4 regions of the Alteromonas sp. Cnat3-28 genome follow, and region 4 is predicted to be linked to each of the others. Evidence: predicted binding sites of a transcription regulator. Region 4 holds the regulator's gene; each other region holds the start of a gene.
What was found. Region 4 encodes sigma-54, which starts transcription at its own class of promoters, with help from an activator protein. Its sites were predicted from a motif close to GTTGGCACGNNNNTNGNNT; they were not measured.
Positions count from the first base shown of each region.

Region 1 (2,189 bases), on a different contig from region 4:
GCTTGATGAAAAAGGGCGCGTACGCGCGCCATCTGCTGGCAAATTTGCTTACCAGACCTCTCACCCGCAAGTCTTTGCCGGTGGCGATATGGTACGTGGTAGTGACTTGGTTGTTACTGCTATCGACGAAGGCCGTAAAGCCGCAGAAGGGATTATGGACTATATTGGCGTTTAACCTTCGCTAACTAAGGCCTATTGTCCATTCACGAAAAGCTCGATAGTTCTGCTATCGAGCTTTTTTTATGCACACTTCGATGATACGGAAAACGCTAAAAGTATACGTTAATAGACCAAGGTTTAGTTGAAGCGCGAGAGTTACGACTCTACTATCGTTTAAGCAATTAAAGACATCGCACATCGGGTGAAGAATCTATCTATGCAGCATTTAAACATTAAGAAACTTACATTTTGTCTAACACTGGCGATAGCAGCGAGCAATGCCAGCTTAGCTGATACCATTGCTGTTGACGCTTCATTAAATGCGCAAGTTAACAACCAAACTAAGAAACAAAGCGTCAACTCTTCACCTAGTAAGCCAAGCATCATGTCTTGCCCTTCTGATTTTCAGCAAGTTAAGATTTCTGATGATGCAAGACAATGCCAAGCATTTGACGAAAGCAAGACAGCAGTAATGGTTTACCACTCTCCTCGCTCCCCGAGTGAATTACTGGATGTTTACCAAACGGCGCACCCCGCTTTAAAAACTCACACTCCAGTTAGCGGCCGCACGTTGTTATCCTCAGAAGATAAAGGGGTCAGAGTAATAATCAGCCCAGATAATACTGGCTCTCAAGTGGATATTCTTGTTACATCCACAACGAAATAAGCCCTTTTAGCAAGACAACTACGAAATCTACTCATGTTGGCATCTGCTTTGCAAAATCATCAATAACTACTCCACGGTAACAGTGAGTGTCATTTTTATGACGCTCAAACTGCAAACGGAGCCCAAGCTTTTTTCGATATAAACACTTTAGCGGGCTTCTTTATTATGCATTCCGTGGGCTTTAACTATTGAAATTTGCGAGGGTTACGATGGAATTGGCAATTATTCTAATGATGTTACTTATTGTCGTTGCACTGGGTGCCATAAAGTTGTCAGACGGCGGTGTCGCATTTCCATTTAGGCGAAAGCCGCAATTGTTCACCCCCGTTGAGCACTCTTTTTTAAACCTTATCGAACAGGCTATGGGAAGAGAGTTTCGCATAGTGTGCCGTGTGCGTCTTAACGATTTAGTGGCGGTTCGCCAGTCTGCAAATAAAAAGACGGCAAGCCAAGCCATCAGCAGAGCTTCTAGCAGACAGCTCGACTTTGTATTAGTAGATAAACACGACATGAGTCCTGTTCTTGCTATCGACTTAGTTCATAGCCAAGGCAAAGATGGTTATAAATCACAAAAAGACTGGTTTGTAACAGGAGCCCTTGATGCTGCTGGCCTTCCTCATGCAAGAATCAAAGTGAAGTCTGGTTATACCGTTGACGACATTCGCGAGTGTTTGGAAAACAAACTCATTCCCTATCGCCGTTTACAGCAAAAAATGGCACAGCTGCCTACGCATAATCCAGAGCCACCAAAGCGCCCGACTCGCCCAGTGCGTTCAAGCAGACCAGCTGCAGCTTAAGACATAAGCCCCACTTCCCCTGGCCTTTGTTGCTTTGCTATTTTCTCACTCTCAAATAGCGGTAACAGAGGCATTTTTCTGTCAGTTTGCCCGTTTTCCTTATACAATTAACGCATTCAACAGCGTATTCACGCGTTAAACTCCCTCAACACCGTCGGTAAAGTTATGAAAAAAATTGGTATTTTAGGTGCAATGGACGAAGAAGTTGCGCTACTTAAAGCGTCACTTTGGAATGTAAAAGAAACCCAGTGGAAGCACCTGACGTTTTACGAAGGTACACTTAACGACATAGAAGTGGTGCTAGTAAAATGCGGTATTGGTAAAGTGGCTGCAGCAATTGCTACTACTGTACTTATCGAACAGTACGCCCCTGATGCTGTTGTCAATACCGGTTCTGCCGGAGGTTTCGACAAGAATCTAAACATCGGTGATTTAGTGATCGCCAGTCACGTTATTCACCATGATGCCGATTTAACCCATTTTGGCTACAAGCTCGGTCAATGCGCAGGTATGCCTGAAGATTTCCGTTGCGATACAAGGTTAATGGAAGCCGCTCGTAGTGCTGC
Region 1 is NZ_JAKREY010000006.1:35,938-38,126, reverse strand. Features, by position in the region: gene MHM87_RS07925 (FAD-dependent oxidoreductase) at 1-175, shown strand, start outside; gene MHM87_RS07920 (hypothetical protein) at 377-826, shown strand; gene MHM87_RS07915 (DUF2726 domain-containing protein) at 1,036-1,623, shown strand; gene MHM87_RS07910 (5'-methylthioadenosine/adenosylhomocysteine nucleosidase) at 1,789-2,189, shown strand, end outside.
Region 1: MHM87_RS07915 (DUF2726 domain-containing protein) is a predicted target of sigma-54. The motif match lies at 862-880, and genes of this name have one in related genera.

Region 2 (2,189 bases), on a different contig from region 4:
TAAGTATGCATTTCTTCACCAAACCGCACCGGCGGAAGGTAACGACATTACCGATATGGTTTTTGACATGCTACGCCATGCCAAAGCACTTGAGGGTAACGACGGCGTAAACACTATTGTTTGCTGGGGTGGCCACTCTATAAATCAGGTTGAGTATAAATACACTAAAGAAGTAGGCTATCAACTTGGCTTACGTGATATGAATATTTGTACCGGATGCGGCCCTGGGGCAATGAAAGGCCCAATGAAAGGCGCTACCATTGGTCATGCTAAGCAGCGCCATAAAACCGGGCGTTACATTGGTATATCAGAGCCGAGTATCATTGCTGCTGAGCCACCGAATGCCATAGTAAACGAGCTCATTATCATGCCGGATATCGAAAAACGCCTAGAAGCGTTCGTTAGATTGGGCCATGGTATCGTCGTGTTCCCAGGAGGTGTTGGTACAGCAGAAGAACTGCTTTACCTGCTTGGCATCTTGATGAATGAACGAAATGCACAGCAGCCCTTCCCTTTTATATTGACTGGCCCTGCTGGTAGCGAAGAGTATTTCGAGGCTATTGACGCCTTTGTCGGTGCAACGCTTGGTTCACAAGCGCAATCAAAATATCAAATTATTGTGAACGACCCGGAAGAAGTTGCCCGCACTATGAAGAAGCAGCTTGAAAAAGTGAAGCAGTTTAGAGGTGCCATGGGTGACGCTTTTAGCTTCAACTGGTCGTTAAAGATAGAGCAAGATTTTCAACAACCCTTCATTCCAACTCATGAAAGCATGGCTGCACTTCAGCTTCATTTGGATCAAAGCAAAAGTGACCTTGCCGCTAATTTGCGAAAAGCGTTTTCGGGTATTGTCGCAGGAAACGTTAAAGCAGAGGGTATTGCCCAAATTAAAAAACATGGTCCGTTTGAACTTACTGGTGACAGTGCACTGATGGAAAAAGTCGATACGCTGCTAGAATCCTTTGTAAAACAGCACCGAATGAAGCTCCCGGGGACGGCATATGAACCGTGTTACGTTGTGAAGAATGAAAAATAAGGTAATGAATAACCGATAACCGTGATAAGACGCATTTGCTTACGTTTACTACTTATGCTTGGCAGACGTTTTGCGTTACACTACTAAAGAGTATTGTTTTACGCATTAAAGCATCAAGCTTTCTCTCAACGTGATGGAAATGCGTCCCACTCGTGATTAACACTAACATTAAAGTAAAGAAAAACGAGAAGTAACGGTCATGAATACCAAGGTTATTCGTCTAATTTTAGCTGGCATCGCCCTTTATGCGGTGTTTGTTTTTATGGTTATCGCGTTCTATCCCGATAAGCCAGAAAATATGGATTGGAAAGACCGTGAAGAATATAACCGTGTGCAAATTACCAAGTTGAAGTTGGGCAGTACAAGAGAAGAGGTTTTGGCTTTGTTAGGCTCACCTGACATTACAGAAGCTAAGCGACAAGGAGCAACGGCGATACAGGTTATGTTTTTCAGGACACAACATGTGCGCGCTGACGGCTTAACCACGCAAGATGAATGTACACCGTTACTTTTTGAAAACGACAAACTTATTGCATGGGGTGAAGGGGCTTACTCCAGTTACCAAAAAAGTTAGAAGGATGGGGAGTGAGCGACATCATTTCCACGCTTAAACGCCTGGTTCAGTTAGGTAACACTGAACTTTCTGTCGAGCAGCGTATAAACCATTGGTTGAAAATCGCTAAACGGATCCTGACCTTAGTAAACGCCAATCCAGCGCTTGCTGCAGCAACGTTACACATCGATAATGACCTTCCCAAAGATACTCAACATCTTTTATTATTGGCGCTGTTTGGCAAGCTTTGCCGATTAAACGACCACTATTTACAACATGTGCTTGCGTCTTTACTCGCATCCCTCTGGCTTTCAAGTAAAGGAACACCAAGCGACCAAACGGCCAATATCATTCGCTTTTTGCGTAAACACAATCTCTCGATTTGGCTGGATATCATTAAACTTCAAAAAGCATTTCGGTCAGACAAGCCCATTAACTACGTTGCAGACATTCGGCTTAATATGGTTCAAAGGCTTTGTCTCCTAGCAAATGTTTTCGCTACTAAAACAAAAAAAGCAGATTATCGTGAGGTTTTCACTCAGATCGTTTTACGCCTTCCAGCACATCATCGTCACCTTATTGCACCACTTATCAACCTAT
Region 2 is NZ_JAKREY010000023.1:45,477-47,665, reverse strand. Features, by position in the region: gene ppnN (nucleotide 5'-monophosphate nucleosidase PpnN) at 1-1,036, shown strand, start outside; gene MHM87_RS17740 (DUF3192 domain-containing protein) at 1,236-1,610, shown strand; gene MHM87_RS17735 (histidine kinase) at 1,622-2,189, shown strand, end outside.
Region 2: MHM87_RS17740 (DUF3192 domain-containing protein) is a predicted target of sigma-54. The motif match lies at 1,094-1,112, and genes of this name have one in related genera.

Region 3 (2,189 bases), on a different contig from region 4:
GCAGGAACGCATAGCAAAGTAAAAAGACCGCCTCGTTCCTTTACATAACGCCGTTGCAAAACGTTATTAGCTTTGCATTGATTACACGTACTCCTACCACAATGCCGACGCTTGGCTTCTATTTATTCAAGACCGCGTATGCTCATGATTAAATAAACAACTAATAACTAGGTATACGGTTACATACCTTAAATAGCTCACCGTTCATATATCATACAAGTCCATGTTGAAATTAGGTACTACCAAGTTTGTGTTCGCATAATGTGCGCACACATCACTCGGCGTGTACTTGAAGTGCTTTGCGCTTCATATATAGGAAAGCAATTATGCGAACGCTACAAAAAACGTTTTCTTTGCAAACTGTACTATTACTTTCCACAGCTTTGCTATCTACCCTGAGTGCTAATTCAGCATTCGCTACCTACTATAAAAAGCAAAGTTATTCTCACTGTGGGTCATCGAGCCAAAGCAACGAACAAAGCAATGTATGTAACTCTCCGCTGGGAGAATACACCTACGATCTAGTCGATGACAAAGTGACACAAACCAATCAGACGAATAATTCCTTTGTTCAAATAGACGGATTAAATATTAGTATGTCCGCCTTTTCTGACACACAAGGGGTTACCGGCGAAACAGTCGTTGGCGCCAAGTTAGAAAAAATCTCAGATAAATGGGCTTACGGCATAACAAACAATGATGAAGCGTACTATCGCGGCGGTGCCGATCACGCTATTGATAACCTCAATTACTTCTCTAGCGGCAGCGATAACTCGAAAAACTACCGCTTCACAAATGTAGAAAGAGATTATGATTTTATATTGCTCTCATTTGATTCTGCGGTAACACTAACTGGCGCCAGTTTTTCTTGGCTTTATGATAGTAGAGATAGTCAAGTGTCTGTGGCTGCGCTTAGTAACACCGCTAAACTAACGTCTGGCGTTAACACATGGAGTCATATCGTTGAAGATGCACTAACGTCAGCTTCATTCGACATTGAGAGTTGTGAATATTTAGATCACCGTGCAGATTTCACGTTTACTGAGTCAGCACAATATTGGCTTGTAGGGGCATACAATACAGTATTTGGAAATATTGGTGGAGAATTTAACAACGACGCTTTCAAACTCGCCAACATTGGGTTTTCAGTTACAGAAACTGCGGGTACACCAGATCCAACCAAAGTCTCTGAGCCTGGCACTATTGGGCTACTTATGGCATGTTCACTTTTCGTAATGTGGCGCCGTAAAAAAACCATTTGAAGAAATTAGACTTTAGATCACTGACAGGTGGTACAACCTGTCAGTTTTTTTTACTCACTTCCTTTCCCTCGCACCTAAATACAACAAAAACCCCATAAAAACATACACTTGAAAAATTGGCACAATTCCAGCTTAGAAAAAAAATAAATTGCCTCTTTGTTGAATTTAAGCTGTAAGGCCAATAACTATGAACAAGCTGTTAAAATTTTCATTTTCGTCGTTGCTTTTAATCTGTACGTCAGCGTCTTACGCTGGTGATTCAATGCTCGAATACTACAACTACGATATGATTGCTCAGAAAGTTAGCAAAGGATTTGAGCCTACAACTAACTCAATTAAAATCGATAATTCTGATATCTACGTTTCTTATACGACTTGGGCGGACACAGAATATTCTGACACCGACGGTGATGACCGTGTAGTGAGACAAAACGGCCTTAGTTATTCGAAGACATACGGCTTGTCAATGCGCAATAGAGACCATGGTGGCAACCTTACTGATTGGCATACTATTGATAACAACCAAGGTGACTGGAAATACGATTTCGACATGGTGCTTTTCTCATTTAGTGAAGAAGTAGCACTTACTAATACGAAGTTCAACTATCTTACTGGTGCCGGGAACGAACAACAGTTAACCGTTGTTGGATTCAATGATATCGACATATTTAAAAACGCATCGAACACTGTAACTACATGGGAAAATATTGCTTCATCAAGTGCCATCACTTCGGTCACACATAAGAATATATCTAGAACACCGCAAGGGCTTGGGAAGTATGAAGTAACCTATCCTACTTTGACCGAAGCAAAATATTGGCTTATCGGCGCATACAATACTTATTTTGATCCAAACGGTAGTATGGATGACTTCACTGGTTCAGGCTTTAAACTAGCCTCGCTAGGTATTTCTAGACAAGGCGAAAA
Region 3 is NZ_JAKREY010000029.1:1,328-3,516, forward strand. Features, by position in the region: gene xdp1 (exosortase-dependent surface protein XDP1) at 327-1,262, shown strand; gene xdp1 (exosortase-dependent surface protein XDP1) at 1,450-2,189, shown strand, end outside.
Region 3: xdp1 (exosortase-dependent surface protein XDP1) is a predicted target of sigma-54. The motif match lies at 1,378-1,396, and genes of this name have one in related genera.

Region 4 (2,189 bases):
GCTTAATTAACTACTAATGTTTTTTCAGTTTTTCCTTATGCTTGATTACCTGCCGGTCGAGTTTATCAACCATGCTGTCAATCGCCGCATACATGTCGGTATTTTCTGAGGATGCGAATACTTCAGCGCCACTTAAATGAACGGTCGCTTCGGCTTTTTGATTTAATTTTTCAACGTTCAGGATGACATGCACATTAGAAATGTGATCAAAGTGACGTTCAAGTTTGCTGAACTTCGTATCGACATAATTACGCAAAGAGTCGGTGATTTCGACATGATGACCAGTAAGGTTGATTTGCATATTTCGTCTTCCTTATATTATTAAGCCCGATTAAATAAGGCTTTTGCGTTGGTTCGACGGCGGGATCGACAACGATTCCCGGTACTTTGCTATTGTTCGCCGGGCAACTTTAATGCCCTGTTCGGCCAACAATGAAGCAATCTTGCTATCACTTAGCGGCTTGCTAGGCTTTTCAGCGGCCACTAATTTCTTGATCAATGCACGAATCGCTGTAGATGAACATTCACCACCAGACTCTGTTGCAACGTGGCTTGAGAAAAAATACTTCAATTCGAAGATTCCACGTGGCGTATGCATGTACTTTTGCGTTGTCACTCGCGAAATAGTGGATTCGTGCATATCTACCATTTCTGCGACATCATTTAGCACCATTGGTTTCATCATTTCCGGGCCGTGCTCAAAAAAGCCCATTTGCTGCTGCACAATGCAGTTTGCAACCTTCATTAAGGTTTCGTTACGAGATTCAAGGCTCTTTATGAACCACTTAGCCTCTTGCATGTGTGAGCGGATGAATTGTGAATCGCTACTATTCTTGGCACGGCGACTCATTGCAGCGTATTGTTGATTTACGCTTAACTTAGGCAGACTGTCGGGGTTCAGCTCAACCACCCAACGGCCATTTTTCTTGGTTACTGAGACATCAGGAATAACGTACTCAGGCTCTTTAGTAACTAAAGCACTACCTGGGCGAGGATTCAAGGTTTGCAGTAAACGCATTGCCTCGCGTAGCTGATCTTCTTTCAATCGGCTTTTACGCATAAGCGTACGATAGTCTTTGCTGCTCAGTAAGTCAGAGTACTCTTCAATCAGTTGCTTCGCTTCAGCAAGCCACGGTGTGTCTTCTGAAAATTGACGCAATTGCACCATCAAACATTCTTGTGGAGAGCGTGAGCCAGAACCAATAGGGTCGAACATCTGAATGCGCTTTAGCACACATTCTATTTCGTCCATTTCAATCGGCTCTTCCATATCATCATCGTTAACCGCTTCTAAAATATCATCAAGGGTAACGGTTAAATAACCTGACTCGTCAATAGAGTCGATGATTGCTGTAGCGATTGCGCGATCGGTATCCGAGAAATGGGTAAGGCGCATTTGCCAAAGAAGGTGCTCTTGAATATCTTCAGTAGTCTCACCTTGGAAGATTTGCTCGTCGTCATTGGATGGACCTGGAGCTGGCGAAGATGAAGCAGAGTAGTATTCGTCCCATGTGCTGTCGATTGGCAGCTCATCGGGAAGATCGTTTTTCTCAAGTGCATCGCCGGCTTCTAGTGTGTCACTAGATGCAGAAGCAGTGGCCTCAGAGCCGCTGTCATCGTTGTCGATATTGTTCTTTTCTAGTTGCGGCTCGTCGTTACCTTCTTCAACTTCTAATAGCGGATTAGAATCGAGCGCTTCTTGGATCTCTTGTTGAAGATCAAGTGTAGAAAGCTGCAGCAGTTTAATGGCCTGCTGAAGCTGTGGTGTCATGGTAAGTTGTTGGCTAAATTTTAGCTGTAAAGATGATTTCATCTACGTCTTATTTAAATGCTCTAAATTGAATATACCAGAGCGAAACTGAAAAATGACAATTCGGTTACATTAACTATAGCCTGAATTGTTCGCCTAGGTATACATCCCTTACTTTTTGATTACTTAAAACCTGTTCCGCCGTTCCTTGCGCAATAAGCTCGCCATGACTCACAATGTACGCCTTTTCACAAACATCCAATGTCTCTCGTACGTTATGGTCCGTGATAAGGATTCCAATACCCCTATCGCGAAGATGTTGTATTATCTTCTTTATATCATTAACTGATATTGGATCAACACCAGCAAATGGTTCGTCTAACAAAATAAATTGCGGTTTTGCTGCCAGAGCGCGGGCAATCTCAACGCGACGGCGTTC
Region 4 is NZ_JAKREY010000020.1:14,578-16,766, reverse strand. Features, by position in the region: gene hpf (ribosome hibernation promoting factor) at 14-301, opposite strand; gene MHM87_RS16640 (RNA polymerase factor sigma-54) at 332-1,813, opposite strand; gene lptB (LPS export ABC transporter ATP-binding protein) at 1,887-2,189, opposite strand, start outside.